DNA from 2 places in the Streptomyces sp. NPDC050423 genome. Region 2 is predicted to be linked to the other one. Evidence: riboswitches for the same ligand, from Rfam matches in the RefSeq annotation. Region 2 holds a riboswitch; the other holds the start of a gene.
What was found. A riboswitch is a leader RNA that binds a small molecule or an ion and turns the genes downstream of it on or off. The one in region 2 is predicted to bind glycine.
Positions count from the first base shown of each region.

Region 1 (15,824 bases), on a different contig from region 2:
GGCCTCTTCCCAGGGTGCCTCGGGGCCCGACTCCGCCTCGGTGCGGCCGGTGTCGGTCAGCGTGAACAGTTTCTTGCCGCCCTCGCTGGCACTGACGATCAGGCCCTCGTCCTCCAGGAGCTGGAGGGTCGGGTACACCGAGCCGGGACTGGGCCGCCAGGCCCCGCCGCTGCGCTCGCCGATCTCCTGGATCATCTCGTAGCCGTGCATCGGCCGGTCCTTCAGCAGGGCCAGGATCGAGGCACGTACGTCACCGCGGCGCGCCCTTCCCCGGCCGCCGCCCCGGCCGCGTCCGCCCCCGAAGGGGCCACCGCCGAAGGGTCCGCCGCCGAACGGCGGACCGAACTGCCCGAAGGCCGCCCGGCGCCCCTCGAAGTCGCCCCGTCCGCGCTCTCCCGGCCCACAGGGGCCGTGTCCGTGTCCGTGTCCATGCTCATGTCCGTGTGAACGCATCACTGCACTCCTTCTATCGTCGATCTGTCGCGATGCGTCAACGATATATCGGAACCGATCGCTTAAGGAACCCCTTACGGGAAATATTCGGGACCTGTGCCAGTGGAGGATGACCGCAGACGGCGACGATCACTCGCTCGACGGGTCTGTAGTGTGCGGCAATGACAAGAAGCGAGCGGCTCGCGGAGCAGTTGGACTGGTACTGGCGCAAGAACCTGCGGCCACGGCTGGACGGCCTTACCGACGAGGAGTACTTCTGGGAGCCGGTGCGCGGCTGCTGGAGCATCCGCCCACGTGGCACGTCGGCTGCACCGATGTTGAAAGGCTCGGGGGAATGGACGATGGACTCCGCGTCCCCTGCCCCGGCGCCGGCACCGGTGATGTGACCACGATTGCCTGGCGGCTGGCGCACATCATCGTCTCGTGCCTGGGCTATCGGGTCGGATGGTACTTCGGCGGCCAGGACGTCGACTCCCAGACATTCGCCTACGCGGGGACCGCTGACGAGGCGCTGAAACAGCTCGATGAGATGTATGGGAAATGGAACGCGGGGGTCCGCGAGCTCTCGGACGCCGACCTGGACAATCCGCCCACGGTGGGTCCCGAGCGGTTTCCCGTGGAGAACAGGGTCCTGCACGTCAACAGGGAGCTGATCCATCACGGCGCCGAGATCTCCCTGCTGCGCGACCTCTACCGCTGGCAGGACGGAGCCGGACCGAACCGAATATGACTTTCGGTAACCGGCGATCGAGCTTCGGAAACCTACGTGGAGTCCGTGACGCTCCATGGCTGCCGCCGAGATGCCTCACGATCTTTAACCGCAGTTCTGCGCAGGCAGAAGGCCCTGGCATCCCGGGCGAGCGCCACGCCAGGGCCTTCCAGCTGCATGTTCGAAGTTGACGAAGCTTCCATGAACATCACCAAGGCCGCCTCCACCGCGCTCAACCTTCGGTGAGGCTCCTCAACCTTCCCTACGTTCTTCTTCGGGACAGGACAGCGTCACCTTCCGTCGCCGGCGTCCGGTGCGTCACCGAACTCCTTGCGCTTGCGGACCGAGCGGTGGTCCACGAGCCCGGCCAGTCCGGCCAGTCCGCCAGGGCGGCCTCGCCGAACACACCGACAGGTGCCCCCACCACGTCCCCCGCCCACCTGTACGCCGAAGGTGATCAATCTGCGGTGGCACCCACTAGCGTTGATCATCCTTCAGTGGCAACTGATCAACGATCACCGTCACAGGTCAATTCGGTCCGCCGATCCGGAATTGGCCTTGGCCTGCGGCTTTGCCGGGCACCTACGGTCGGGGCATGAGGATTCGAATCGTCGACGCGTTCACCAACCGCCCCTTCACCGGCAATCCCGCGGGCGTCCTGCTGCTCGGCCCGGAAGGCTTCCCCGGCGACAGCCGGCTCCAGCAGATCGCGGCGGAGCTGAACCTGTCCGAGACCGCGTTCGCACACCCGCTGCCGGCGGGCGGCGCCGCCGACTGGGCGCTGCGCTGGTTCACCCCGGCCACCGAGGTCGACATGTGCGGGCACGCCACGCTCGCCACCGCCCACGTCCTGCACACCACCGGGGCCGCGAGCGGTACGGTCCGCTTCGCGGCGCGGTGCGGGATCCTCACCTCGACCGCCCATCCGGACGGTTCACTCACCCTCGACTTCCCCACCGCGCCGCTGACCCCCGAGGCCACGCCGGAGGGACTGGCCGCCGCGCTGGGCGCGGAGCCCGTGTCCGTGCACGACACGGGCCCGCACACCGGTGACCTGCTCGTGGAACTGGCCGACGAGGCGGCCGTACGAGGGCTGGCCCCTGATTTCGCGGCCCTGACCGCCCACTCGCGGCGCGGCGTCATCGCCACCGCCGCGGCCACCGGCCCGGTCCGCGGCTACGACTTCGTCTCCCGCGGCTTCTTCCCCGCCGTGGGCATCGACGAGGACCCCGTGACGGGGAGCGCCCACACCGCCCTGGCACCGTTCTGGTCGGCCCGGCTCGGCCGGGACGACCTGACCGGCCTCCAGGCGTCCGCCCGGTCCGGGCTGGTCCGCACCTCGCTGCGCGGCGACCGGACACTGCTGACCGGCGACGCGGTGACGGTCCTGGACGGGGAACTGCTCGTCACCCTGTGACGGGCGGGACGGGACGGGAGGAAACGCCGGGAGGGGGCGAGGCGAAACGCCGGGAGGGGGTGTGCGGATCACCCCGCACACCCCCTCCCGGAACCCGGCCCCGCCGCTTCTCACGGGGTGGGCAGCCAGCCCACCTTCCCGGCGAGCAGCGCGTATCCGACGAACGCCCCGATGTCGAGCAGGGCGTGCGCCGCTACCAGCGGCCCCACCCGCTGCCAGCGGCGGTACAGCAGCACGAAGACGACCCCCATCACCATGTTCCCGATGAATCCGCCGATCCCCTGGTACAGGTGGTACGAACCGCGCAGCACCGAACTGGCCACCAGGGCAGCCATGGGCGTCCACCCCAACTGCCCCAGTCGGCGCAGCAGATATCCGACGACGATCACCTCCTCCAGCACGGAGTTCTGGATCGCCGACAGGATCAGGACCGGGAACTTCCACCACACATCGGGCAGCGACTCGGGGACGACCGTGAGATTGAACCCGGCGGCCCGGACCACCAGGTAGAAGGCCAGCCCCGCGCTCCCGATGCCCGCCGCCACCAGCGTGCCGCGCCCCAGGTCCGGCCCCGGCCTGGTCCGGTCGAAACCGATCGCCCGCAGGCCCGTCCCCTCCCTGATCAGCAGATGGGCCACGAGCGCGACGGGCACCAGCGCCGTCGTGATGCCGAAGAGTTGCCAGGCGAGATCCAGCCACGGGCGCCCCGGCACGTACGAGCTGTTCAGCGTCGCCGCCTGCTCCTTCAAACCCCCTGGTTTCGTCAGTGATCCGACAAAACTGATCAGGGCAGACACCCCGCTGGCCCCCAGCGAGAGAGCCAGCACCAACACCGTCTCGGACCGCAAGATCCGTCGTGACACGGCCTCCTGAGGATAAGAATCAGCCACGCGCCCCGCCTCCACCTGTACACCTGCCCTGAGTTGTGCATTCACGTCCCATGCCACTCCCCGCCCCGCTAGGGTCTCGAATACAGGTACGAAGATCATGCGCGACAGGCCGGGGGACGAGCACCATTGCCGATGGTGTGGTCCCCCTTTTTCCTTGTTCATCCTCAAGGAGGGGGCACCACCGACATGGGACGTCACAGCTTGCCCGACGACTACACGGCGGACGGAAGCGGGGACCGTCCGTCGAACCGGCGTCGTACCGTAGCCATCGCCACCACGCTCGTTCTCGCCGTGGCGGCGGGAACCGCGGTAGCGGCCAAAGGCGGCTTGCTGTCGTTCTCGGAGTCCTGCCAGGACTCCGCGGTGCATCTGTCCATGGTGGCCTCCCCCGACATCGCTCCGGCCGTGCGAACCATCGCCGACCAGGCGCGCAAGGACGGCCTCAGATCCGACGGCCACTGCGTCGACGTGGAGGTGGTGGCCCGTGACTCGTACAAGGTCGCCGACGCGCTCGCCGGCGGCACCAGCACGCCGGACTACCAGATGTGGCTGCCGGATTCCGATCTCTGGCTGAGCCGCGCCAAGGGAACCGGCGACGCCGTGCCGGTCACACCGGGCGACTCCGTGGCCTCCTCCCCCGTGGCCCTGGCCACGGTGCCCTCCGCCGCCAAGACCCTCGGCTGGCCGAAGAAGAAATACACCTGGGCCGAGTTGATGGCCTCGGCGACGGAGGCCGACAAGGTACGGCTGGGCTCCGCCGACCCGGCGCGCAGCGCCACCGGCCTGCTGGCGCTCACCAGCATCGGCGCGTCCTCCGACAAGCAGGGCGGGGACAGCGACACCAGGGTCGCGGCCACCGCCAAGCTCCTCGCCCAGCGGATGTCCGACAGCGACACCCAGGTGCTCGGGACACTCGCCGGAGACGGCTCGGGCGCCGAGGAGGGCAATCCGGCCCGCAACCAGGCGGTGCTGCTCTCCGAGCAGGCCGCGTTCGCCCACAACGCCGGGGCGACCGGGGACGGGAAACTGGACCTCTTCTACCCCACGGACGGCACCCCGCTGCTCGACTACCCGTTCACGCTGGTCAACGAGAACAAGCTGGGCACCGACGAGAGCCGGGCGGCACTGCGGTTCATGACCCTGCTGACCGAGGAGGGCGCGCAGCGCACGCTGGAGGAGCACGGCTTCCGGACCACCGACGGTACGGCGGGCGCGCAGCTGGTCGCGTCGGCCGGCGGCAAGTCGCCCCAGCCGTACGCCGCCTCACCCGCCTCCGCACCGTCCGACGACACGCTTCAGGAGACGCTCGGCATGTGGACGATCACCGTGCAGAGCGCGCGGCTCACCACGGTCGTCGACGCCTCGGGTTCGATGGCCACGATCGTGCCGGGCCGCAACCAGTCCCGGATGGACGTCACCAAGGCGTCCCTGATCGAGGCCCTCAACCAGTTCACGCCGAATGACGAGATCGGCCTCTGGGAGTTCGCCACCAGGCTCGACGGCGACAAGGACTACCGCCGGCTGGTGGCGACCAGCCGGCTCGGGGAGCAGGCGAAGGGCGGCGGCACCCACCGGCAGAAGCTATCCGCCGCGTTCTCGGCCCTGCAGCCCGTGCCGGACGGTGCGACCGGGCTGTACGACACCACGCTGGCAGCCTACAAGGAGGCGCAGCGCACGTACGTGAAGGGCAAGTTCAACGCCGTGGTGATCCTCACCGACGGCTCGAACCAGGACGACCGTTCCATCTCGCGCAGTGCCCTGATCGCGGAACTCAGACGGATCGCCGACCCGGAGCGCCCGGTTCCGCTGCTCGCCATCGCGGTCGGCCCCGAGGCCGACCGCGAAGAGGTGAACGAGATAGCCAAGGTGACCGGTGGCGGCGGCTACCAGGTCAATGACCCGGCCGAGATCCAGGCGGTGATTCTGCAGGCCGTCATGACCGCCGGGCAGAGCGGCCGCGCCGCCAAGGAATAGCGACCGCGAGGCGGGCGGGGTCGTCCCGGACCGGCCCTGCCCGCCCGCTCAGGTTTCCGGGACGCCCACCGGCCAGCTGTGCACGGGCTCGCCGTCCTGCATCAGTTCGCCGTAGCGGCGGGTCATGGCCGCGAGCGCGGCACTCCGCCCCATTCCGGCGTCCCGCGCCCGGTGATAGGTGTCCGCCTGCCAGGACGCCCCGTTCGTCCGCCGCTTGCAGCGCTCCTCGATGATCCCGAGGTAGCGGTCGCGGTCCGCGGGCTCGATGTTCCACGCGTCGAGCCCGGCGGCCGCCAGCGGCAGCAGTTCGTCCCGTACGAGTTTGACGACCGGCACCCGGGTCAGCCCGGCGGAGCGGCCGGGCCGGGGCCAGAGCAGCTCGGCGTCGATGCCCCGGCGGCAGGCGGTGTCGAAGTTCTCGGCCGCGGCGGCGAACGGCATTCTGGTCCACACCGGGCGGGACTCCTCGGCCAGGGCCCGCACGAGCCCGTAGTAGAGCGCGGCGTTGGCCATCACGTCGGCGACGGTCGGCCCCGCGGGCAGCACCCGGTTCTCCACCCGGAGGTGGGGGACACCGTCCGACAGCCCGTACACCGGCCGGTTCCAGCGGTAGACCGTGCCGTTGTGCAGGACGAGTTCCTGGAGCCGGGGCACCCCGCCCTCGTCGAGGACCCGCAGCGGGTCCTCCTCCTCACAGATGGGCAGGAGCGGGGGAAAGTAGCGCACGTTCTCCTCGAAGAGTTCGTACGCCGAACCGATCCAGCGCTCCCCGAACCAGGTCCTGGGACGCACCCCCTGGTTCTGCAGTTCGGGCGGCCTGGTGTCCGTGGCCTGCTGGAAGAGCGGCGGGCGCGACTCCCGCCACAGCTCCCGGCCGAACAGGAAGGGCGAATTGGCTCCCAGGGCCACCTGGACCGCGGCAACGGCCTGCGCGGCGTTCCACACATCCGCGAACCGTTCCGGGGTCACCTGCAGGTGCAGTTGGACCGAGGTGCAGGCCGCCTCCGGCGCGATCGACCCGGAGGTGCAGACCAAGCGCTCCACACCTTCGATATCAAGGGAGAAATCCTCGCCGCGCGCCGCCACCATTTGGTCGTTCAGCAGCGCGTAGCGGTCCACGTCGGAGAGGTTCGCGCGGACCATGTCCCCGCTGCCGAGCGTGGGCAGTATTCCGATCATCACGATCCCTGCGTCGACCTCCCCGGCCTTGCGGTCGGCATATCCGAGGCCGGTCCGCAACTCTTCGGCCAGCTGGTCGAGAACACGCCCGGCCAGGTGGTGGGGAACAATGTTCACTTCCAGATTGAACATCCCGAGTTCTGTCTGGAAATCCCGGCTCGCGATGCGCTCCAGTACCTGTCCATTCAGCATCCTCGGCATACCGTCGGAGCCCGCGAGATTCAGCTCGATCTCCATGCCCATGAGGTTGCGCGGCCGGTCGAATCTCCGCTCCGCCAGGAGCCTCCCCAGCCCCTCCAGGCACTGGTGGAGCTTCCGCCGGTACCTCTGCCGATCGGACAGGTCAAAGGCGCCCGCCACGACCTTCTCCCCCATCGAAGTGTCCCTCCTCGAGTGGGCAGCCCGCGGCCCAGGCCGCTCGCGTCACGATCGATAATGCCCAGACGGGGTGATCCATAACGCCCCGCGCAGGGTGCACAGCCGCTAATCTGATGACCGCAGCCGGGGGCACATTCACTCGGCATGACGCAGTGCGCAGTTTCCGCCGTTCGGCCCTGGCTGAATGCACCGACGCGTTTCGGCCTACCGCGTCACAGGAAAAACCCGAGGCGGCAGCTGTGCCGCTCGCACCGAATCAGCATAATCTCCGCATAATAAAGTCCGGATACCGTCTTGCCGGCAATAGTCGTGGCGGCTAGTGGAATCACCGCGTGAACACGTGTCGTATAAACTCCGCGGACGAGGCAGAGAGTTGACGCACCGGCTCAGTCACCGGCCTCCTCTGGCCCCGCACGCCGACAGCGCCGTCTGCACCCACCCACGCTCCACCGTGTCTCCGAAGTGAGAGGCGACCCACTATGCCGCTGCATGTTCCTCCGGCTCCCGCGCCCGCGCTGAGAAGCGTACTCGCGGCGCTCGGTTCACCCACCGCGGTCCGCGAGGCCCGTACCCCCGCCCTGCGGTCCGCCCAGGGGCCTCTGAGCCCCGAACACCCACTCCCCGTCCATGTGCTGGACCGCATCGGAGCGGGCGGGCTCACACCCACCACCCGGCTCGCCGCCTGGCGCTTCCAGATCCGCGGCGCGGAGCGGGCGGTCGCCGCGGCGGACACCATGCTCACCCCCGACGGCTGGACCTTCTCGCACTTCTTCGAGGGCCCCTACATCGCCTCGACCGAACTCGCCCTGCGCCAGGCGGAGGCGGCGAGCACCCACTACCAGCCGAGGCTGCTGTCCATTCCCGAGCTCTACATGCTGGCACTGTGGCTGCACGAGGACACCGAGGCCGACGCGTCCGGCGGGTCCCCCGCCGCGGCCGATCTGCTGGTACCGCTGGCTCCCGCCCCACCGGGCATCGCGGCACACCGTCCGCACCGGGTCGCCGATCTGCTTCCTGTGATCACCACCCGCATCACACCCGGCCCCGGCCCCCTGCTCGGCTCCCCCGCCTGAGCCCCGGCCGCCCCCCACTTCACCGTGCCCCGCCACCGATTCCGGTGGCGGGGCACGGTGCTGCGGGGGGGCACATCCGGTCCCCGTCCGGACTAGCCCCATCCGGCCACCCCGAACCACCCGAAGTGACAGGGAAGTTGCGTTGAACCGTCCGGCTGGGTGATGCGTCATGAGAGGAGAAGAAGCGCTGCCGCGAAATCCCTGCGGATTGACGCCCGTGGGGCAACACTGGGACCGGACCGATCGATACGGGGGGCGGCCATGAACACCTCTTCAAGCCGCAGGACACTCAACTCAACGCAGCGAAAGAACCCAGCCATGTGTCAGCACCAGCCACCCTGCCCCACAGCCGACTCAGCCGACCGGGAAGCCGCCCGCCTGGTGGCGCACCATCCGGAACAGGGCTGGAGCCTGCTGTGCAACGGCGTCCTGCTCTTCGAGGACACCGGTGAGCTGCTCCCGGACGGGCAGATCATCGCACCGCACCGGCCGCTGGGAACGGGCCGGGTGATGAAGGCCGCCTGACCGCGGCAGGTACGGACAGGGGCCGGCCCGGAGAGATCTCCGAACCGGCCCCGGCGCAGTTCCGCCTCGCACGAAGGCGTCGGTGTCGTCAGTTGTCGTACTCGTCCAGCGGCGGGCAGGAGCAGACGAGGTTGCGGTCACCGAACGCACCGTCGATCCGGCGCACCGGCGGCCAGTACTTGTCGGCGGCGGTGACCCCGGCCGGGAAGACCGCCACCTCACGGCTGTAGCCGTGCGCCCAGTCGCCGCCCAGCGCGGCCGCCGTGTGCGGGGCGTTGCCCAGCGGGTTGTCGTCCGCGCCCCACTCGCCGGAGGCCACCTTCTCGATCTCGCCGCGAATGGCGATCATCGTGTCGCAGAAGCGGTCCAGCTCCGCGAGGTCCTCGCTCTCGGTCGGTTCGATCATCAGCGTGCCCGCGACCGGGAACGACATGGTCGGTGAGTGGAAGCCGTAGTCGATGAGCCGCTTGGCCACGTCGTCGATGCTGACGCCGGTCGCCTTGGAGATCGGCCGCAGATCCACGATGCACTCGTGCGCGACCAGACCGGCCGGGCCGTTGTACAGGATCGGGTAGTGCGGCTCCAGCCGCTTGGCGACGTAGTTGGCCGCGAGTACGGCGACCTGCGTCGCACGCTTCAGGCCCTCCCCGCCCATCAGGCGTACGTACGCCCAGGAGATCGGCAGGATGCCCGCCGAGCCCCACGGAGCGGCCGAGATCGGGCCGACCCCGGTCTCCGGACCGGCGGCGGGCTGCAGCGGGTGGTTGGGCAGGTACGGCGCCAGGTGCGCGCGCACACCGACCGGGCCGACGCCGGGGCCGCCGCCGCCGTGCGGGATGCAGAAGGTCTTGTGCAGGTTCAGGTGCGAGACGTCGCCGCCGAAATGGCCCGGCTTGGCGAGACCGACCAGCGCGTTGAGGTTGGCGCCGTCGACGTACACCTGGCCGCCCGCGTCGTGCACCTCGGCGCAGATGTCGGCGACGTGCTCCTCGAAGACACCGTGCGTCGACGGGTAGGTGATCATGAGCACGGCGAGCTCGTCGCGGTACTGCTCGATCTTGGCGCGGAGGTCCTGGATGTCGACCTCGCCGTCGTCGGCGGTCCTCACCACGACGACCTTCATGCCTGCCATCACGGCACTGGCCGCGTTGGTGCCGTGTGCGGAGGACGGGATCAGACAGACGGTCCGCCCCTCGTCGCCGTTGGCACGGTGGTACGCCCGGACGGCCAGCAGCCCCGCGAACTCCCCCTGCGAGCCGGCGTTCGGCTGGATGGAGACCGCGTCGTAACCGGTGACCTCGGCGAGACGCTCCTCCAGCTCATGGATGAGCGTCAGGAAGCCCTGGGCCTGCTCGGCCGGCGCGAAGGGGTGCAGCGCGCCGAACTCGGGCCAGGTGATCGACTCCATCTCGGCGGTCGCGTTCAGCTTCATGGTGCAGGAGCCGAGCGGGATCATGCCGCGGTCCAGCGCGTAGTCACGGTCGGCGAGCCTGCGCAGGTAGCGCAGCATCGCGGTCTCGGAACGGTGCTGGTGGAAGACGGGGTGGGTCAGCACGGAGTCGGTCCGCAGCAGCTGCTCGGGCAGCGCATCGGCGGTCGTGGCGTCCAGTGCGTCGATGTCACCCGTGACGCCGAAGGCCGCCCAGACGGACGCGATCTCCGTACGGGTGGTGGTCTCGTCGCAGGCGAGCGAGACGAGGTCGGCATCGACGAGCCGCAGGTTCACGCCGCGCTCGCGGGCGTCGGCGACGACCTCCGCGGCCCTGCCGGGTACCCGGACGGTGAGCGTGTCGAAGTGGGAGCCCGTCACGACGTCGGCACCGGCGGCGCGCAGGCCCTCGGCGAGGATCGCGGCGTAGCGGTGGGTACGCCGGGCGATCGTCCGCAGCCCGTCCGGGCCGTGGTAGACGGCGTACATGCCGGCCATCACGGCAAGCAGCACCTGCGCGGTGCAGATGTTGCTGGTGGCCTTCTCGCGGCGGATGTGCTGCTCGCGGGTCTGGAGGGCCAGCCGGTAGGCCTTGTTGCCGTCCGCGTCCACGGAGACGCCGACGAGGCGGCCCGGCAGGCTGCGCGCGAACTTCTCGCGCACGGCCATGAAGCCGGCGTGCGGTCCGCCGAAGCCCATCGGCACACCGAAGCGCTGCGTGGTGCCCACCGCGATGTCCGCGCCGAGCTCGCCGGGCGAGGTGAGCAGGGTGAGCGCCAGCAGATCGGCGGCCACGGTCACGATCGCGCCGAGCTCGTGGGCCTGCTCGATGACGGGCCTGAGGTCGCGCACGGCTCCGGAGGCGCCCGGGTACTGCAGCAGCACGCCGAAGACGCCGCCCTCGGCGATCTCGGCCGGGATGCCGTCGGTGAGGTCGGCGACGACGACCTCGACACCGGTCGGCTCGGCACGGGTCCGGATCACGGCGACGGTCTGCGGGAGGGCGTCCTGGTCGACCAGGAAGACGCCCTTCTTGACCTTGCCGACGCGCCGCGCCAGCGCCATCGCCTCGGCGGCGGCGGTGCCCTCGTCGAGCAGCGAGGCGCCGGAGGTGGGCAGCCCGGTCAGGTCGGCGACCATCGTCTGGAAGTTCAGGAGAGCTTCGAGGCGGCCCTGGGAGATCTCCGGCTGGTACGGCGTGTAGGCCGTGTACCAGGCGGGGTTCTCCATCACGTTGCGCAGGATCACCGGCGGGGTGAACGTGCCGTAGTAGCCGAGCCCGATCATCGGGGCCAGCACCTGGTTGCGGTCGGCGAGCGCGCGAAGTTCGGCCAGCACCTCGGCCTCGGTACGGGCCGTCGGCAGCTGAAGCGCCTCGGTGCTCCGGATGACATCGGGCACCGCGGCCGCGGTGAGCTCGTCGAGCGAGCCGTAACCGACCTGGGCGAGCATCTTCGCCTGCGCCGCGGCGTCGGGACCGATATGACGCTGCTCGAACGGAATGCCCTGTTCCAGCTGGGAGAGCGAAGTGCGACGGGGGGTCATGGTGGAGGCCTCCTGGTCTGTCACGACCTGCGAGGGGCACCACGGCGCGGGGTGCCCGAACGGCCTCCCCCTCTGTCATCTCAACCTGAGAGCTTCACCGGTGCCCACTGCACGCACCGGTTTTCACCGTCGGTGAGGGAGAGATCCGCCTCGGCCCACGGCCGTGCGGAACCCGCCCTGCTTTCCAGAGTGACCTCGTCCGTGCGGTACGGGGGCCTGAGAGATTCCGGGGAGGATTTGCTCCTTCGGCGCCTCCGGATTCGCTCCGGAGGACTCTCCCGCACGGGGTAAGCAGCCACTCTCCAGCCTACCAGCGGGGTTCCCGGCGGAAATCTCGAGTGGCCAACCCCACGGTTGTGCACTTCTGTGGTTCCTGTGGAGTAGCCGCGACCAGTGGGAGGGTCCGTGCAGACCGACATCGATCCGCGCAACCTGATCGGCCGCAAGGCGTTCGACCGCGAGGGCACCAAGATCGGAACCGTGGACGAGGTGTACCTCGACGACGCGACCGGCGTGCCGGAGTGGGCGGCCGTACGCACCGGCCTGTTCAGCCGGGACGCCTTCGTCCCGCTGGAACCCAGCGAGTTCGAAGGGGACGCGCTGCGCGTCCCCTTCGACCGCGCACTGATCAAGAACGCTCCCGACTTCGGGGTCGGCCGGCATCTCTCGCCGGAACAGGAGCTCCAGCTCTACCGGCACTACGGTCTGGACTCCCCGCCCGAGGAGATCGGCCCGGACCGGGACTTCGGCAGGCTGGCCGGCCAGGACGAGTAGTCGGCCGGATCCCGCACGAGCGGCAGCGGATCGGCCGGCTGGAGTTCCGGATCGTCGATCCGGAACGTACGCACCCGGCCGGGAGCCGATTCCGGCTCCTCGAAGCGCACCGTCACCCGGCCGACGCCGCTGCCCTGCACCCAGCCGTGGCCGTGGACGTCGTGCCGCACGTCGTGCCCGGCCGGCCAGCGGCGGGCGGCGAGCTGTTCGGCGCTCTCCTGCTCCGGCTCCTCGGGCTCCGGCCCGCCGTCGACCGTACCGCCCCCCGCGCTGTCGGTGGTCCCGGCGGCGGTGCGCTCGGCCGCGGTGCGCTCGTCGGCCGCCTGCGCGAACAGGTCCTCCTGGGTGTAGTCGGCGAGCCCGGTGACGCCCACTCCGAGCAGCCGCACTCCCCCGGTGGTGTCCACGGACTCCAGGAGCCGCGCGGCGGCCTCCCGGACCACCGTGGGGTCGTCGGTGGGGCCACGCAGCGTCTCGGACCGGGTCAGGGTGGAGAAGTCGTACCGCCGTACCTTCAGCACCACGGTCCTGCCCGAGCGCTCCGCCGCCCGCAGCCGCTGGACGCACCGGTCCGCGAGCCGCTCCACCTCGCTCCTGACCCGGACCCGGTCGTGCAGGTCCGTGTCGAACGTGTCCTCGACCGAGACCGATTTCGCGTCGCGCTCGGCGACGACCGGCCGGTCGTCATGGCCGGACGCCATCCGGTGCAGTGAGCCGCCGTGCGCCTTGCCCAGCAGCCGTACGAGCTCCGCCTCGCCCGCCTCGGCCAGGTCGTTCACCGTGGTCATCCCGGCGCGCCGCAGATGGTCCGCGGTGGCCGGGCCGACCCCGGGCAGCGTGCGGACCGGCATGGGCGCGAGCAGATCCCGCTCGGTGCCCGGCGCTATCAGCAGGATCCCGTCGGGCTTCGCCTCCTCCGAGGCGATCTTGGCCAGCATCTTGGAGCCGGCGAGGCCGACGGACCCGCTCAGTCCGGTGACCGCCTCGATCGCCTCCCTCAGCTGCTCACCGATCGCCAGCGCGGAAGCCGTGTCGTCCGCGGTGCCGCCGGCCTCCAGGTCGACGAAGGCCTCGTCCAGGCTCAGCGGCTCCACCAGCGGTGACAGCCGGCCCAGCAGCTCCATGACCTGGTCGCTCACGGTCCGGTACAGCGCGAAGCGCGGCACCAGATAGGCGGCGTTCGGCGCCAGCCGCCTGGCCTGCGCCATCGGCATGGCCGAGTGGACCCCGAAACGCCGCGCCTCGTACGAGGCGGTGGCGACGACCCCGCGCGGCCCCAGCCCGCCCACCACCACGGGCTTGCCGCGCAGACTCGGCTTCGCCGCCTGCTCCGCGGAGGCGTAGAAGGCGTCCATGTCCAGATGCAGGATGGTCGGCGCGGCTCTCACATCAATCGATGCTGCCCTACGGCACTGACAATCGCCGGATGGCAACCGCTCGCGGGCCCGGGAAACCCCGGGCCCGGCCGGGCTCGCACCGGCTCAGCCGGCCCGGTTGCGCCGTCGGGCGAGCTCGTCGGCGGGGTTGTTCCCGATCAGCGTCTCGCCGGTGTCCACCCGCTCCCCGTGCAGCTGCGACAGCGCGGCGTCGACGTCCCGCCAGACCACCCCCACGGCGATGCCGAAGACGCCCTGACCCCCTTGGAGCAGCTCCACGACCTCGGCGGGCGAGGAGCACTCGTAGACGGTCGCCCCGTCGCTCATCAGCGTCATGCGTTCGAGGTCCTGGAAACCGCGGGCCCGTAGGTGCTGGACCGTGGTGCGGATGTTCTGGAGGGCCACCCCGGTGTCGAGGAAGCGCTTCACGATCTTCAGCAGGACGACGTCCCGGAAGCTGTAGAGCCGCTGTGTGCCCGATCCGTACGCGGGACGGACGCTCGGTTCGACGAGGCCCGTGCGAGCCCAGTAGTCGAGCTGGCGATAGGTGATCCCCGCCGCCGCGCATGCCGTCGGCCCGCGATAGCCGATGTCCTTGGCCGATGCCGCGCCGTCCCCCGCCACCGCAGCCGGCACAGCCGGTTGCCTGATGGTCTGGTCGGCTGTACTCCCCTGCTGCGGATACGGCCCACCCACTGCCGCACCGTCGCCGCTGCTTCTCACGCCGACCTCCGTCCTTGACCTGCCCACTCGAAGGTAGGCAGTCACCCGGGGTGCGTCAACGATCGCCACACTCGGCACGCCGAGTGATAATCACCCTGAGGGTGGTTTCCCGTGACTCTCGACCGGGAAAGGCTTGTCGGATGCGCTGACGGCGCCCCCTTGGGACGTCACTGACTGTTCGTACCGAAGTCCTCCGGCGAGATCTGATCGAGGAACTCCCGGAACTTCTCCACCTCGTCCTCCTGCTCGTCGGGAATCGCGATTCCCGCGTCGTCGAGCACCCCGTCACTGCCGTAGATCGGCGTTCCGGTGCGCAGGGCGAGCGCTATGGCGTCGGACGGCCGCGCACTCACCTCGACTCCGCTCGCGAAGACCAGCTCCGCGTAGAAGACCCCTTCCCGGAGGTCCGTGATCCGGACCTCGGTGAGCTCCTGGCCCACGGCCTCAAGCACATCCTTGAAGAGGTCATGGGTCAGCGGCCTGGCCGGAGCCATGCCCTGCTGAGCGAAGGCGATCGCGGTCGCCTCACCAGGACCGATCCAAATGGGGAGGTACCGGTCGCCTCCCACTTCACGCAGGAGCACGATCGGTTGGTTGGAGGGCATTTCCACCCGGACACCCACAACGTCGAGCTCGTTCACACAGCAACCCTAGGACGTGCTCGGCAGGTTTGGGTAGTCGGGGCCCACTGCGATCAGTGGAGCCTGATCTGGAGCGCGGTCTGCACGAGGGCCGAGTGCAGCCGTACAGAAAGCTCCGCGAGCTCCTTCGCAGTGGCCTCGGCATGGGCTCTGGTCTGCGGATTCCGGTGCCGTCGCAGTGGTGCGACCACCTGTTCGATGAGTCCGGCCTCCCGGTCGGCGGCCGCTCGCATGGCGCGCAGATGCCGCGGTTCCAGACCGAATCGGCCCAGATCCGCCACAAGCCTGGCGACGGCGACCGTCCCGGCGTCGTATCCGCCGTCGGCCGTCGGAACGACCAGACCGTAGGACTCCCACGCGTCGAGGTCGCTCTCGGTGACCTCCGCGGCAGCGAGAAGCTCGGCGCGGCCGATGCGGGCGGCCGTGGCCCGGCCCGTCCCACCGGTCCAACTGCCGTCGGCGAGGTCCCGCTCGCCGTCCGGGGCCGGCAGGGCCACCCGCTCGCCCCTGGCGACGGCGTCCAGGTGCTCGCGGATGACCTTCAGCGGAAGATAGTGGTCCCGCTGCATCCGCAGCACCTGAGCGAGCCGCTCGACGTCGTCGGACCGGAACTTGCGGTAGCCGGAGGGCGTCCGCTGCGGTTCGACGAGTCCCTCCGCCTCCAGGAAGCGGATCTTGGAGATGGTGACTTCGGGAAACTCGTCCCGCAGCTGCAGGAGCACCGTGCCGATGCTCATC
Region 1 covers NZ_JBFAJY010000044.1:6,740-22,563, reverse strand. The annotation lists gene AB0I52_RS27470 (PadR family transcriptional regulator) at 1-453, opposite strand, end outside; partial or broken gene AB0I52_RS27465 (DinB family protein) at 615-1,183, shown strand; gene AB0I52_RS27460 (PhzF family phenazine biosynthesis protein) at 1,758-2,579, shown strand; gene AB0I52_RS27455 (CPBP family intramembrane glutamic endopeptidase) at 2,690-3,469, opposite strand; gene AB0I52_RS27450 (substrate-binding and VWA domain-containing protein) at 3,656-5,443, shown strand; gene AB0I52_RS27445 (glutamate-cysteine ligase family protein) at 5,492-6,997, opposite strand; gene AB0I52_RS27440 (hypothetical protein) at 7,480-8,073, shown strand; gene AB0I52_RS27435 (DUF5999 family protein) at 8,392-8,598, shown strand; gene gcvP (aminomethyl-transferring glycine dehydrogenase) at 8,687-11,572, opposite strand; glycine riboswitch at 11,767-11,863, opposite strand; gene AB0I52_RS27425 (PRC-barrel domain-containing protein) at 11,978-12,346, shown strand; gene AB0I52_RS27420 (DNA polymerase IV) at 12,271-13,734, opposite strand; gene AB0I52_RS27415 (MerR family transcriptional regulator) at 13,828-14,445, opposite strand; gene AB0I52_RS27410 (bifunctional nuclease family protein) at 14,613-15,086, opposite strand; gene AB0I52_RS27405 (MerR family transcriptional regulator) at 15,140-15,824, opposite strand, start outside.
Region 1: another riboswitch for glycine. It lies ahead of gcvP (aminomethyl-transferring glycine dehydrogenase); the one in region 2 lies ahead of gcvT (glycine cleavage system aminomethyltransferase GcvT).

Region 2 (15,824 bases):
GAGAGTCAGCGGCAGCGGGATCTGGGCCGCCGCTCCCAGCACGATCCCCAGCAGGAGCAGGGCGACGACGAGGACGAGCATGGCCGGCCTTTCCATAATTGAGAGTACGAGTGTTCACTGACTTGTCAGTCTAGACCCGGCATCCCTTCCCCACCCCGGAGAACAGTTGTTTACTGAATGGCATGAGTCACACCGCCGGCATCCGCCAGACCCAGAAGCTGAAGACGCGTCAGGCGCTGCTGGACGCCGCTCTCGGACTGCTGGAGCACCAGAGCCTGAGCAGCCTGGGACTGCGCGAGGTGACCCGCGCCGCCGGTGTCGCGCCCACGGCCTTCTACCGGCACTTCGACGACATCGCCGGGCTCGGGGTGGCTCTCGTCGAGCAGACGCTGGGCAGCCTGCACGGAATGATCGGCGCGATCCTCGCCGAGACCGGCGACAGCGAGGTCCGGCTGGACCGCGGCGTCGGCCTGATAACGCGCCATGTCCGCGAGCAGCCCGCCCACTTCCGGTTCATCGCCCGTGAGCAGCACGGCGGGGTCGGCCCGGTCCGCGAGGCCATCTCCGCCCAGCTCCGGCTGTTCGCCCAGGAGGTGGCGGCGGCGCTGGCAGGGGAGCCGGAGTCGCGGGGCTGGAGCGAGGAGGATCTGCTGATGCTGGGCGGCCTCTACGTCGACCACATGGTGATCACCGCGTCGGCGATGCTGGACGCGGGTCCGGACGGCGGGCGGACGGTGGCCGAGGTCGCCCGGCGCCGGCTGCGCCTGGTCACACTCGGCCGGCGGCACTGGCTGGACGACGCCCCTGACCCCGGGCGGCCCCTGCGCCAGCGCCCATGAACGCCGACGACCGGGTCCTGGACCGTACGTTCCACAGCTCCGCCCGGGAGGTCCGGCCGGGCCGACCGCGGCGCTCACCCGCTTCCCGCGGACCGGCCCGGGTCCGGATCCCCGTACAGCGCCATGACCGCGGCCGCGTGCGCGGCGACCACGGAGCGCGCCGCGGGCGGTGCGAGGACCTCGACGTTCGGGCCGAAGGAGAGCAGGGAGCGCGCCCACTCCACCGATTCCACGGCCAGTTCGGCCCGCAGCCACTCGCCGTCCCGCTCCTCGGGCCGCGGCTCCCCGGTGAGCACCCCTGCGTTCAGCCGCAGGAAGAGATCCAGCCGCGAGCGGTGCACCCGGACCCGCAGGATCACGCCGCCCTGCCGTTCCTCGACCTGGCGGCGCAGCAGCTCCCACACCCGCGCCAGCTCCACCCCCGGCCTGCGCACCACCGTTTCCGCGGTGAGGACGGCCCGCCGCACCCGGTCCGCGCGGAAGAGCCGGGGCTCGCCGTCGCGGTCGGCGACCAGGTACCAGACGCCCGCCTTCACCACCAGGCCGTACGGATCGACGGTGTAGGCGCGCTCGGTCCGCGTACCGCTGTGCCGGTAGTCCAGCCGCAGCCGCCGGTCGGTGAACACGGCGTCGTGCAGCTCGGCGATGTCGACGGCGGCGCGCGGGCCGCTCATCCAGCGCACCGGGTCGACGAGGATCCGGCGGCTGGTCAGCTCGGCGGCGGGCCGGTGCGGGGCGGGCAGCGCCGCCATCACCTTGCGCAGCGCGGAACCGATGGCCGTGTCGAGCCCGAGCGCCGCGTGGGCGCCGTCCGCCGCCAGTACGAACAGGGCGCGCGCCTCGTCGGCGGTCAGCCCGGTGACATCGGTGCGGAACCCGGGCAGCAGGGCGATCCCGCCGTGCCTGCCGCGTTCCGCGTAGACGGGTACGCCGGACGCGGAGAGCGCCTCGACGTCCCGGTAGATGGTGCGCACGGAGACGTCGAGGCGCTCGGCGAGCTCGGGCGCGGGGACCGGGCCGCGGGTCTGGAGCAGCAGCAGGATCGAGAGCAACCGGTCGGACTTCACCGCACCAGCATCCCCCGGTTCCGGCCTTCGCGGGGCGTCAGCCGCGCGGCGCCCTGGCGAGCTGGCGGGACTGCGCGACCAGCCGGTCCGCGCTGTCCCAGACGTCCGCGTCCTCCTCCAGGAAGCCGCCCGCGAGGTTGCGGGTGGTGATGGAGACGCGGAGCGGTCCGGGGGCCGGGCGGCAGCGGATGTGGGTGGTGAGTTCGATGGTCGGGGTCCAGCCCTTGAGCCCCAGCTCGAACGAGGTCGGCGGCAGGGCGTCGACGGTGAGCAGCAGCGAGAGCGGGTCGGCGTCGCGGCCGTCCGCGAGCCCGAACCAGCCGCGCATCTCGCCCTTGCCGGACGGCTGCCCCACGGCCCAGCCGATCGTCGCCGGGTCGAGCCTGATGTCGAGCCGCTCGGTGATGGCGGAGCTGCCGGGGATCGGGGCCGGGCCGTCACCCGGACCCAGGCAGTGTTCACGGGGCGGGATGGCGGGCGGCTTCGCCGACGTGCGGATGTCGCCCGTCAGGCCGTCCAGGTCGCCGTAGGTGGCGAGGACCCTGATGCGCTCGACCTCGGCGCCGTCCTGCGCGTACTGGAAGAGGGAGGCCTCGCCGGTGGAGAGGGTGCGCCCGGTCCGGACGACCTGGGTGCGGATCACCGCGGGGCCCGGGACGGACGCGGTGAGGTAGTGCGCGGAGACCGAGAAGGGGTCCGGGTGCGGGAGCGCCTGGCCGAGTGCGCGGCCGAGCATCGCGAGCAGGTAGCCGCCGTTGACGGCTTGGATGATCGTCCAGCCGGCGGAGAGCTCGGCGTCGTAGACGCCTTCCTCGCGGAGGGTGACCGCGGTGTCCCGGTCGAACTCGCTGTCACCGATGGTCGCCTGCGCGGTCTCTGCCGCCTGCGTTGCTGCCTGTGCCATGGAACGCACGGTACACCGATCCTATTACTGAGCGGTAGCTTTTCTCGCTCGGTGAGATGACTCGGTGATGACTCGGTGAGATGGCTCGGTGAGACGCTGAGGGCCGGCGGCGCTACCCCTCCTCCGCCGTCGCCGAGCGCCTGTTGTAGGCGCGCGGCGCCCGCCAGTGGTAGCGCAGCGCCAGCAGCCGCAGCACGAACGCCGTGATCACCGCGGCCCCGCTGGTGAAGGCGTTGAGCGCGTCGAAGCGGATGCAGAGCACGATCATCACGGCCCCGACGATCGCGGGCACCGCGTACAGGTCGCGGTCCCAGCGCAGCAGTGAGGGCACCTCGTTGGCGAGTACGTCCCGCAGCACACCGCCGCCGACCGCGGTGGCCAGCCCGAGCGCCGCCGACGCGGTCAGGCCGAGGCCGTAGTCGTACGCCTTGACCGTCCCGGTGACGCAGAAGAGCCCGAGCCCGGCCGCGTCGAAGACGTTGACGCCGACCTGGATCCGCTCGACGTGCGGATGCAGGAAGAAGACCAGACCGGCGGCGAGCAGCGGCGTGGTGAAGTAGCCGAGATCCGTGAAGGCGGCCGGTGGCACGGCTCCGATGATCAGGTCACGGAACAGCCCTCCGCCCAGCGCGGTGACCTCGGCGAGTACCGCGATGCCGAAGACATCGAAGTTCTTGCGTACGGCGAGCAGAGCGCCGGAGATCGCGAAGACGAAGATCCCGACGATGTCGAGCGCATGCTGGACGGAGGGCGTGAACAGTTCGTTGAGCACCGGGCAATTGTGCCGGTACTACTCCTTGGGGCTGTCCTCCGCGGCCTCGGCGGGGGTGGCGGGGGCCTCGGACGGCTCCTCGGCGGGGCTTTCCGGCTCCGCCTTCGTGATCAGCGCGACCGCTTCCCGCGCCTCGGCCAGAACCGGCTGTCCGGGCGCCTGGTCCGGTGCGTTCTCCGGGTGGTGGCAGGCGACCTGGTGGCCGGTCTTCAGCGCGATCAGCGGCGGTTCCTGCGTCTTGCAGATCTCCGTCGCCTTCCAGCACCGGGTGTGGAACCGGCAGCCGCTGGGCGGCGAGATCGGCGAGGGCACATCGCCCGTGAGCAGGATGCGTTCGCTCTTCACCCCGCGCCGCCGGGGGTCCGGCACCGGCACCGCGGACATCAGGGCCTTGGTGTACGGGTGCATCGGCGCCGAGTACAGCGACTTGCGGTCCGCCAGCTCGACGATCTTGCCCAGGTACATGACCGCGATCCGGTCCGACACATGGCGGATGACCGAGAGGTCGTGCGCGATGATCACGTACGTGAGCCCGAGCTCGTCCTGGAGGTCGTCCAGCAGGTTGACCACCTGCGCCTGGATCGACACGTCCAGCGCGGAGACCGGTTCGTCGGCCACCACGAGCTTGGGGCGCAGGGCGAGCGCGCGGGCGATGCCGATGCGCTGGCGCTGACCGCCGGAGAACTCGTGCGGATAGCGGTTGTAGTGCTCGGGGCTGAGCCCGACCAGCTGCAGCAGCTCCTGGACGTGGCTCTTGAGACCGCCCTCGGGCTCGACGCCCTGGAGCCTGAACGGCGCGCTGACGATCGTGCCGATCGTGTGCCGCGGGTTCAGCGAGGAGTACGGGTCCTGGAAGATCATCTGGACGTCGCGCCGCATCGGCCGCATCTTGCCCATGGACAGGTGCGTGATGTCGCGGCCGTCGAACTCGACCTTTCCGGCGCTCGGTTCGATCAGCCGGGTGATCAGCCGGCCCATCGTCGACTTGCCGCAGCCGGACTCGCCGACGACGCCCAGGGTCTCCCCCGGGTACACCTCGAAGTCGATGCCGTCGACGGCCTTGACCGCGGCGCTCTGCCGGCCGAGCAGTCCCTTGCGGATCGGGAAGTGCTTGGCCAGGCCCTCGACCCTGAGCAGCGGCTCGCGCGAGGCGGTGGCCTGCTCCGGGATCGTCACGTCCTTCTCCGGCACCGGGGGATCCTTCTTCTCGCTCACGTCGCTCACATCACTCGCCTCGCTCACAGCTTCGGCGCAATCTCGTCGGTCCAGATCCGGGTCCGCTCCTCCGGCGACATGTGACAGGCGGAGAAGTGCCCGTCGCCGACCTGTTGCAGCTCGGGACGCGTCATGCGGGTGAGGTCGTCCTTGGGGATGTCCGCGTACGGGCAGCGCGGGTTGAAGGCGCAGCCGCTCGGGACGTTGATCAGCGACGGCGGCTGGCCCTTGACGGGGATCAGCCGCTCGGTCTGCTCACGGTCGATGCGCGGCATCGAGGTGAGCAGGCCCCAGGTGTACGGGTGCTGGGCCTCGTAGAAGACCTTCTCCGCCGGCCCGCGCTCGATGCAGCGGCCGCCGTACATCACCAGGAGTTCGTCGGCCATCTCGGCGACGACCCCGAGGTCGTGCGTGATCATGATGACGGCGGAGCCGAACTCCTTCTGCAGGTCCCGGATCAGGTCCAGGATCTGCGCCTGGACGGTGACGTCCAGAGCGGTGGTCGGCTCGTCGGCGATGAGCAGTTCCGGGTTGTTGACCAGCGCCATCGCGATCATGGCGCGCTGGCGCATACCGCCGGAGAACTCGTGCGCGTAGGCGTCGACCCGCTTGTGCGGCTCGGGGATGCCGACCCGGTCGAGCATCTCGATGGCCCGGGTGCGGGCGGTCTTCCTGTTGACCTTGTTGTGGATCCGGTAGGCCTCCACGATCTGCGCGCCGACCTTGAAGTACGGGTGCATCGCGGAGAGCGGGTCCTGGAAGATCATCGCCATCTTGCGGCCGCGCAGCTCGCGCACCCGGGCGTCGGAGGCGCCGATCAGCTCCTCGCCGTCCAGCCAGACCTCGCCCGAGATACGGGCGTTGGGGGCCGTGCGGTGCAGGCCCATCACGCCGAGCGAGGTGACGGACTTCCCGGAGCCGGACTCGCCCACGATGCCGAGGGTCTGTCCGGGCTTCACGTCGAAGCTGACGCCGTCGACGGACTTGACCAGCCCGTCGTCGGTCTTGAAGTGGATGCGCAGGTCCCGTACGGAGAGGAAGGCCTCGTCGCCGCCGGCGCGCGCGGCGGCGGGCTCGTCGGCCGCCGCGGTCTGTGCCTTGGAAAGCTCGGTCACGAGTACCTCACCCTGGGGTCGATGGCGGCGTACACCAGGTCCACCAGCAGATTGCAGATGACGATGAAGAAGGCCGCGACGAGCGTCACGCCCATCACGATGGGCAGGTCGCTCTCCTGCACGCTCTTGATGGCGAACTGGCCGAGTCCGGGGAAGGAGAACACGGTCTCGGTGATGACCGCGCCACCGACCAGCAGGCCGAAGTCCATGCCGAAGATGGTGACGATGGGGGTGAGCGCGGCCCGCAGACCGTGCTTGCCGATGACCTGGCTCTCCCGGAGACCCTTGGCACGGGCCGTTCGGATGTAGTCCTCGCCCATCGTCTCCAGCATCCCGGCTCTGGTGATGCGGGCGTAGAGCGCGGAGTAGAGGAAGGCCAGCGAGCACCACGGGATCAGCAGGTTCCACGCCCAGTCCAGCGGGTTGTCCGTGAACGGCACATAGTTGACGCCGCCTTCCCAGACCGGCCACTGCACGGTGAACACACCGAGCGCGAGCATGCCGGTGAAGAAGATCGGCAGGGAGACACCGGCGAGCGCGATGGCCATGAAGAAGCGGTCGAGGATCGAACCCCGCTTGAGCGCGGAGACGACACCGATCGCCACACCGCTGATCAGCCAGATCACCGCGGCGCCGATCGCCAGGGAGAACGTGACCGGAATGCGTGCGGTCAGCTCGGGCCACACCTCGACGTGTCGCTTGAACGAGTAGCCGAAGCACGGCACGCCGCAGTGCGTGGCCTCGGGGCCGAACTGGAAGTCGGCGCCGACGAAGAGCTGCTTGATGAAGTGCCAGTACTGGATGTAAAGCGGCTGGTCGAGGCCGAGATTCTGCTTGACCGCGAGGATGGACTGCGGGTTGGCGTCCTTGCCCACGTACTGGGCTGCCAGTTGGTCCATCGTCTGCCCGGCGATCCGGGGGACGAGGAAGAAGATCGCGAAGGTGACTGCGCTGACGATCAACAGCAGCAGCACCGCGCCGAAGACGCGTCGAATGATGTACGCAGCCACAGCTATCCGGCGCCGGTAACTGTCTGCCGGGGGGAACCCGTCCGGTCGGACACCGTGCCTTCACCTGCCTTTCAGGACAATTCTCGGGCCCGGGGGCCCGCTCCCCGGGCCGCGTGCGCGGCCCGGGGAGCGGGGCCGTTCCTACTTGGCGGAACCCATCAGCACGTAGTCGTAGATGCCGAGGTAGGCCTGGGTGACCGTGACGTTCGTCGCGGACTTCGGCCGGAGCAGCAGGTTCTTGCGGTAGATCAGCGGCACTGCGGTCGCACCTTCGGCCACGGCCTTGTCGACGTCGCCCCACGCCTTCTCACGGGCGGCGGTGTCGGTGTTGGCGATGCCCTCGTTGAGCAGCTTGTTGATCTTCGGGTCGTTCAGTTCCTGAACGTTGTTGCCACCGGACGGCTTGATGGACGCGCCGTTGATGATCTGGTCCAGGAAGCCGAAGCCGGTCGGCCAGTCGGCACCCCAGGCGCTCATGATCATGCCGAGCTTGTTCGCGTGCACGTAGCTCGGGTTGCCCGCGAAGTTCGAGAAGTACTTACCGGTCGGGAAGGCCTTGATCTCGGCGTTGACGCCGATCTTCTTGAGCGAGGCCTGCACCGCGGTGACCATGGACATCTCGGCGGGGCGGTCGGAGCGGGCCGAGATCTTGGTGTCGAAGCCGTTCGGCTTGCCGCACTGCTTCAGCTCGTCCTTGGCCTTGGCCTCGTCGCCCTTGTGGCCGGCGGACTCGTACAGGTCGAACTTCGAGTAGCCGTTGACCGTCGGCGGCAGCAGCGTCGTCGCGACGTCACCCTTGGGGTCGCCGCCCTGGGCGGCCTGGACCGACGCCTTGTCGATGCCCCACTGCACGGCCTTGCGGCAGTGGATGTTGTCGAACGGCTTCACGTTGACGTTGAGACCGATGTACGAGGTGGCGCCCGCGTACGGGTTGTCGGTCTGCTTCTTCAGATCAGCCTTGGTCAGGACCTTCGGCTGGGTCGCCGGGGCGACGCCGGTACCGGCGGCGTCAGCGGTGATGTTGTCGGCGAGCAGGTTGTTGTCGACCGTCTCCTGCTTGACCTTGAACCGGATCGTCACCTTGTCCGGCAGGGCCGGGCGCAGCGAGTCGGTCTTCGGGTCCCAGTTCGGGTTGCGCACGAGGGTCGCGCTGCGGCCCTCCTCGTAGGACTCGAACTTGTACGGGCCCGAGGACATGATGTGCTTCACGTAGTCGGCGCCGGTGTCCTTCGCGGCCGGCACGGGGGCCGTCTGCGTGAAGGTCGCCAGGTAGTCGAAGTCCGCGAAGGCGTCCTTCAGCTTGAAGATGATCGTGTTGTCGTCCGGCGTCTCGATGGAGGCGATGCCGTCCGGGTTCTTGTCCTTGTACGGGCCCTTGTACTTGTCGCCGCCGATGAGGTGGGACTTGAAGTACGTCGGGCCGTTGGACATGGCCTCCGGCGCGAAGTTGGAGCGCTCGACGGCGTACTTGACGTCCTTCGAGGTGATCACGGAGCCGTCTTCGTACTTCAGCCCCTTCTTGATCTTGTACGTCCAGGTCTTCGCGTCCGCGCTCGCCTTGCCGAGGCTCTCGGCGAGGTCCGGGACGACCTCCAGGCCGTCCTTGCCCGCGGCCGGCTTGAACGACGTGAGCGAACGGCCGTACAGGCGGGAGAAGTTCTGCACCCAGCCGTAGTACGTGTTGCCGGGGTCGAGGGAGTCGGGCTCGTCGGACAGTTCGAGCTTGAGCGTCCCGCCCTTCTTGTCCGACTTGTTGACGATCGAGGTCAGCGCGGCGTCAGTGGTGCCGGAGCCGCCCTTGTCGCCGCCGCCGCCGTTGTCGTCCTTGGAGCCGCTGCACGCGGAGGCGCCCAGCATCAGGACCACAGCCGTGGCAACCACCGCTGTCGTTTTTCTGGTCTTCACCTGAGGAAATTCCCCTCAATCGATGGTTGCCATGGCATGTCGCACGTCGTTGTGACGAGGACCCGGGCACTACTTGCTGCGGGGGTCGAGGGCATCGCGCAGCCCGTCTCCCAACAGGTTGAACGCCAGGACCGTGACGAAGATGGCCACGCCCGGCACGATCATGTACATCGGGTCGTTCTGGTAGAAGTCGATCGCGTTGGTGAGCATCCCGCCCCAGGAGGCCTGCGGCGGGGCGATACCGACCCCTAGATAGCTGAGACCGGCCTCGAAGAGGATGTTCGAGGGGATCAGCAGCGTGGAGTAGACCAGAACGGGTGCCACCAGGTTCGGCAGCAGCTCCCGGAAGAGGATGAAGGGTCCCCGGGCGCCCAGCGACCGGGCAGCTTCGACGAATTCGCGGTTGCGCAGGCTCATCGTCTGGGCTCGGACGATACGTCCCATGTACGGCCAGCTGAAGAAGCCGATCACGAAGATCAGTACCGCGATCCGCAGCGGCAGCCCCGTCAGGCCGAAGGCGCCGTCCTGGAGTGCCGCCGAGATGGAGATCGCGAACAGCAGCAGCGGGAAGGCCAGGAAGGTGTCCATCATGCGGCTGATGACCGTGTCCACCCAGCCGCCGTAGAAGCCCGAGACCACACCGAAGAAGACGCCGATCACCACGGAGAGCAGGGTGGCGCCGACGGCGACGACGAGGGAGACCCAGGAGCCCTCGATGATGCGGGTCATGATGTCGCGCCCGTACTGCGGTTCGACGCCGAGCGGGTGGCTCCAGCTCATGCCGCCCCAGTCGCCCTTGGGGGCGAGCAGCGCGGGGTCGATGAGTTCCTGGTGGAAGGCGTTGGGGTCCAGACCGAAGACGGCCTGGATCGGCTTGGAGAGGACGGCGAGCAGGATCAGCAGGATGACAACGATGCCGCCGGCAACGGCCACCTTGTCGCGCTTGAAGCGCGTCCAGGCGATCTGTCCGAGCGAACGGCCCTCGATCTGGCTCTGCTTGACTCCCGTGAGTACTGCCTCCGGCTGAGCCTCGGCAGCCGATCCGGTGGTCTCGATCGGTGCGGTCACAGTGCCTTTGACCCCTCCCGCCGGCGGTGGCCGGCCCTTGCTCGCCGCGGTAACGGCCTGGCGCGCATCAGCCGCGCACGATCATGCGGCTGATGTCCTGGTACTGAGATACGTCTGAAGCGTCTGAAGCGTCCACGAAATGTCCGCCGGGGCAACCTCGTACAAAGGAGCGACGATCCCCACTAGTCGGGAGTCTTCAACGCGGTTGCGATCACCCGCCAGACCTGACGGGGAATGTTTGCTCAAACGTGATGCGGTCAGTGAGCTTCCGTTATCCGGACAGCTTGATCGAGTGAGCGGACCACTCGGCCACTAATCCATCAGAACGGACATGCCACCCAACAGGCGTTATTGGGTGGCTATTTGGGTGACCACGGCGGTTGCCTTGTCCGCCCGAGGGTGCTTTGTCCGCTCGGGTGAGCGGGCCCGGCGGGCCTAGTAGGCGTGCGGGGCCGGACCGGGCGGCTGCGGGTAGCCGTAACCCGGAGCGACGACGCCGCTCCGGCCGGCCGGAGCGTGCGACTCGCGGTCGTAGAACGGACGGGAGTTGCCCCGCAGCCACATCGCGACCGGGTCGTACTCGTCGGACATGGCGACGGTGGAGACCGGCAGCCCCTCCGGGACCGTGCCGATCGACTGCTGCATCATCGCGCGCACCGCGTCGACGGACGGCTGGCTGGTGTCGTACAGATCGAGGCCGATGGCGAGGTACGGGACACCGAGCGCGGGCTGCACCCAGGCGCGGCGCAGCGAGCGGATCGCCGGGGTGTGGTGGGCGTTCTGCGTCAGCTGGGCGTAGAACTGCGGGGTCTCGACGGCGGGGTCGCTGATCCGCAGCGGACCGGCGGGCATCCGGTCGAGGCCGGTGGCGATCCGGCGCAGGTCGAGCCAGGGAATGCCCACGCCGCCGCCCGGGGCGTGCGGGTTCAGCCAGATGCCCCAGCGGTCGGGGAAGAGGGCGCGGGCGATGTCGCGGCCGCCCACCACCTCATGGGCGCGGTTCCAGCCGCTGGCGGAGAGCTCCTGGGCGGAGGTGACACAGGGGGCGTAGCCGAGGCCGTCGATCTCCATGTTGCCGTACTGGGCGTCGGGCGAACCGGCCCGGCCGTGCCAGAGCAGCATCCAGATCCGGTCGGCCGCCAGGGCCTGGAGCAAGGCCTCGTACGCGTCGTAGCGCCCGGGTGTCACCTGGCGCAGCATGTGCTCGACCTTCCCGGCCGCCGCGGTGCCTGACGCACTCACCCTGGGTCCCGCCCCTCTTCGATCCACTGTGTCGGCCTGCCGCTCCCGGGGCACGCGGGTACGGCGCGGTGCCGAGGCACCAGCCATCAAACCAGCTTAGGCGCCGGTCCTGACACCGACTTGACGCCATGGGCCGCAGCCGTCCCGCGCGGACCGACGGGCGGCGCTACTCGCCTGCCCGCTGATAGAACGGCCGGATCCTCGCCCGCATCCAGTCGGCGACCGGGTCCTGCGCCACGTCGAGCAGCACCAGGTTGACCGGCCACGGCAGCTCGACGCGGCCGAGCGCGCGGCCGAGCGCGTCCATGGGGGCGTTGCGCCCGGCACCGTCCCAGGTCGAGAACTCGACGCCGACGAAGAGGACGGGGTCGCCGCCCTCGATGCTGGCCAGGGTCCTGCGGGCGCTGAGCACGACACCGCTCTCCTCGAACTCACCGGCGGCGGCGGCGAGGAAGTCGACGGGCTCCTCCTTCCAGTCCGGCTCGTAGAGCCGGACCCGGCCGCCGCTGGCCGGTCCGTCGAGCAGGCTGCGCCCGGACCGGCAGAGTTCGGCGACGGCGGGCGGCGGGAGCGGCATGCCGACCGCGCCGCCCGGGTTCACCGCGATGCCGAGCTGCGGGGGCAGTCCGCGGGCGAACTCGACGGCGGGCGCCACGGTGAAGGACATACGGGCGCCGACGCAGCCGAGGAACTGCTGCTCGGAACTGAACACGGGGACGTACGCGGCGCCGTCGATCTCCAGTGTCGGCAGGTCCAGATCGGTGGCGTCCGGTCCGCCGCCGTTGGGCAGGGGCACCCAGAGATGGCTGCGGCCGAGCACCTCCACGAGCCGGCCGCCCGCTTCCGGGTTGCCGAGCGAGGCGCTCAGCACTTCTTCGAGCTCGTTGGCCGGCCATCCGCCCTGCGGAACGGTGTGGCCCTGTGCCGGAATGTCCACTGCTTCCCTCTCTCGCCCCGTGCCGTGCAGCAAGAGGTTAGCGCCGCGCGCCGGGTGTCCGGGCATCGGAAGGCCCGCTACCGGTTCTCGCCCCGCGCGTCCGCGAAGGTGATCCGCGTCAGCAGCGCCGCCGCCTCGCGGTCCAGGAGCACCGCCGAGACGCAGCCGAGCGGCAGTGTGCCCGTCTCGGTGTCCCGCAGCAGCCTCCGCAGGGCCCTGCGGTGCCGGGCGAACGCGTACCCGGAGACGCCGCGCCCCCGCTCCAGCTGGCCCGCCCGCGCTGTCTGCGGGGTGACGTCGAGCAGGACGAGGTGCAGGACGCCGCCGCGCCGCCGGGCGTCGCGCGCCAGCCAGCCGCGCACCCAGGCCTGGGTGCCGCAGTCGTGGACGACGACGGAGACGCCGGAGCGCAGCACCTGCCACAGTCCCCAGTAGTGGGCGACGCGGACGAACGGGCGGTAGAGGGCGTACGGGACTAAGCGCGGCAGCAGAGCGGCCCAGCGGTCCCTGGTGTCCTGGGAGTCGATGACGCGGGCGGACACGGCCCGCCTGATCAGCGTCGACTTGCCGCTGCCCGGCAGCCCGGATACCACCACGACGTCACCCGCCACGAAGTGCAGGCCGCGCGGGCCGCGCCCGGACCGGCCCCGCAGATCCCGTACGACGGGTCCGTGCGGGCCCCGCGTCTCCCGGGCCGGTGCGCCCGGCTGTGCGGGCAGTGCCCCGTGTGCGACCCCCGCGGTCGTCGCGTACCGCTGCAACGTCATCGCCATCCCCCTGTCGGCCGACCCACACCTGCCACGAAGTGTAAAGAAAAGGTAATGCGACACAAGCGTGCGACCCGCCGGATCCGGTGGGGTACCGGCGCCCCACTGCCCGGCGATGCGTGCGATGATGACCCGGCCAACTGCATAAAGGCCGCTTGAATCCGCGCGGGAGAGTTCCGGCCTCCGGGCCGGGCGCCGAAGGAGCAAGATCCTCCCTTGAATCTCTCAGGCCCCGTACCGCGTGGATGAGGCAGATCTGAAAAGCGAGTCGCCCAGCGGCTCCACCCAAGGTGCAAGCCGAACCCCTCCGGGGCCTCTCGGCGAACCTCTCAGGTTCCGATGACAGATGGGGAGGGATCGTCCTCGTCGTCATGCCCTGGGAGCCATATCCATGAGCACCGCCCCCCGTCTCACCACCCTCGACGCCCTGCACCGTTCGCTGGGCGCCACGATGACCGACTTCGCGGGCTGGGACATGCCCCTGCGGTACGCCAGTGAGCGCGACGAGCACATCGCCGTGCGCACGAAGGCCGGCCTCTTCGACCTCTCCCACATGGGCGAGATCACCGTCACCGGCCCGGCGGCCGTGGATCTGCTGAACTTCGCGCTGGTCGGCAACATCGCCACCGTGTCGGTGGGCCGGGCCCGCTACACGATGATCTGCGCCGAGGACGGCGGCATCCTGGACGACCTGATCGTGTACCGGCTGGGAGAGACCGAGTACATGGTGGTCGCCAACGCCGGCAACGCCCAGATCGTGCTGGACGAGCTGACCGCCCGCGGCGAGGGTTTCGACGCCGAGGTGCGCGACGACCACGACGCGTACGCGCTGCTGGCCGTCCAGGGCCCCGAGTCCTCCGCCATCCTGGCCGCCGTCACCGACGCCGACCTGGACGGGCTGAAGTACTACGCCGGACTGCCCGGCACGGTCGCCGGGGTCCCCGCGCTGATCGCCCGTACGGGCTACACCGGCGAGGACGGCTTCGAGCTGTTCGTCGCCCCCGGGCACGCCGAGCAGCTGTGGCGGGCGCTGACCGAGGCCGGCGCCTCGCGCGGCCTGATCCCCTGCGGGCTCTCCTGCCGCGACACGCTGCGCCTGGAGGCGGGCATGCCGCTGTACGGGCACGAGCTGACGACCGGGCTGACCCCGTTCGACGCCGGGTTCGGCCGGGTCGTGAAGTTCGAGAAGGAGGGCGACTTCGTCGGCCGCAAGGCCCTGGAGGCCGCCGCCGAACGCGCCGAGACCGCCCCGCCCCGCAAGCTCGTCGGCCTGGTCGCCGAGGGCCGCCGGGTCCCGCGCGCCGGGTTCCCCGTCGTCGCCGGCGGCCAGGTCATCGGCGAGGTCACCTCGGGCGCCCCGTCGCCCACCCTCGGCAAGCCGATCGCCATGGCGTACGTCGACGCCGGGCACGCCGCGCCCGGCACCGAGGGCGTCGCGGTGGACATCCGGGGCAGCCACGAGCCGTACGAGGTCGTGGCGCTGCCGTTCTACAAGCGCCAGAAGTAGTCCGCAGGCGGAACAGGGCACCGCGTACGTGACGCAGTCCTGTCTCACACCGTAAGACCATCGTTCATCAGCACTCCCCCGCGTACAGGAGAATTCAGGTCATGAGCAACCCCCAGCAGCTGCGGTACAGCAAGGAGCACGAGTGGCTGTCGGCCGTCGAGGACGGTGTGGCCACGATCGGCATCACGGAGTACGCGGCCAACGCGCTCGGTGACGTCGTCTACGCCCAGCTCCCCGAGGTCGGTGACACGGTGACCGCGGGCGAGACCTGCGGTGAGCTGGAGTCGACCAAGTCGGTCAGCGACCTGTACTCGCCGGTGACCGGCGAGATCACGGCCGCGAACCAGGACGTGGTGGACGACCCCTCGCTGGTGAACTCCGCACCGTTCGAAGGCGGCTGGCTGTTCAAGGTACGTGTCGCGGAGGAGCCGGAGGATCTGCTCTCCGCCGACGAGTACACCGCGTTCTCCGGCAACTGAGACCCCAAGGGACCACCTGATGTCGCTTCTCAACTCCTCCCTCCACGAGCTGGACCCGGACGTCGCCGCCGCTGTCGACGCCGAGCTCCACCGTCAGCAGTCCACCCTCGAAATGATCGCCTCGGAGAACTTCGCTCCGGTCGCGGTCATGGAGGCCCAGGGCACCGTCCTGACCAACAAGTACGCCGAGGGCTACCCCGGCCGCCGCTACTACGGCGGCTGTGAGCACGTCGATGTGATCGAGCAGATCGCCATCGACCGCGTCAAGGCGCTCTTCGGGGCCGAGGCCGCGAACGTGCAGCCGCACTCCGGCGCGCAGGCCAACGCCGCCGCGATGTTCGCGCTGCTGAAGCCGGGCGACACGATCATGGGCCTGAACCTGGCCCACGGCGGTCACCTGACCCACGGCATGAAGATCAACTTCTCGGGCAAGCTCTACAACGTGGTCCCGTACCACGTGGACGAGACCGGCCTCGTGGACATGGCCGAGGTCGAGCGCCTCGCCAAGGAGTCCAAGCCGAAGCTGATCGTGGCCGGCTGGTCCGCGTACCCGCGCCAGCTGGACTTCGCCGCCTTCCGCCGGATCGCGGACGAGGTCGGCGCGTACCTGATGGTCGACATGGCGCACTTCGCCGGTCTGGTCGCCGCGGGTCTGCACCCCAGCCCGGTGCCGCACGCCCATGTCGTCACCACCACCACGCACAAGACCCTCGGCGGTCCGCGCGGTGGCGTCATCCTGTCGACGCAGGAGCTCGCCAAGAAGATCAACTCGGCGGTCTTCCCGGGTCAGCAGGGCGGCCCGCTGGAGCACGTGATCGCGGCCAAGGCGGTCTCGTTCAAGGTCGCGGCGACCGAGGAGTTCAAGGAGCGCCAGCAGCGCACCCTGGACGGCGCCCGCATCCTCGCCGAGCGTCTGGTGCAGCCGGACGTCACCGAGGTCGGCGTCTCCGTCCTGTCCGGCGGCACGGACGTGCACCTGGTCCTGGTGGACCTGCGC
Region 2 covers NZ_JBFAJY010000039.1:17,940-33,763, reverse strand. The annotation lists gene AB0I52_RS25760 (hypothetical protein) at 1-96, opposite strand, end outside; gene AB0I52_RS25755 (TetR family transcriptional regulator) at 183-839, shown strand; gene AB0I52_RS25750 (WYL domain-containing protein) at 914-1,906, opposite strand; gene AB0I52_RS25745 (thioesterase family protein) at 1,944-2,810, opposite strand; gene AB0I52_RS25740 (trimeric intracellular cation channel family protein) at 2,923-3,582, opposite strand; gene AB0I52_RS25735 (dipeptide ABC transporter ATP-binding protein) at 3,601-4,773, opposite strand; gene AB0I52_RS25730 (ABC transporter ATP-binding protein) at 4,821-5,912, opposite strand; gene AB0I52_RS25725 (ABC transporter permease) at 5,909-6,922, opposite strand; gene AB0I52_RS25720 (ABC transporter substrate-binding protein) at 7,064-8,779, opposite strand; gene AB0I52_RS25715 (ABC transporter permease) at 8,897-9,895, opposite strand; gene AB0I52_RS25710 (enhanced serine sensitivity protein SseB C-terminal domain-containing protein) at 10,331-11,137, opposite strand; gene AB0I52_RS25705 (enhanced serine sensitivity protein SseB) at 11,304-12,074, opposite strand; gene AB0I52_RS25700 (AAA family ATPase) at 12,152-12,841, opposite strand; glycine riboswitch at 12,998-13,091, shown strand; gene gcvT (glycine cleavage system aminomethyltransferase GcvT) at 13,233-14,348, shown strand; gene gcvH (glycine cleavage system protein GcvH) at 14,450-14,827, shown strand; gene glyA (serine hydroxymethyltransferase) at 14,847-15,824, shown strand, end outside.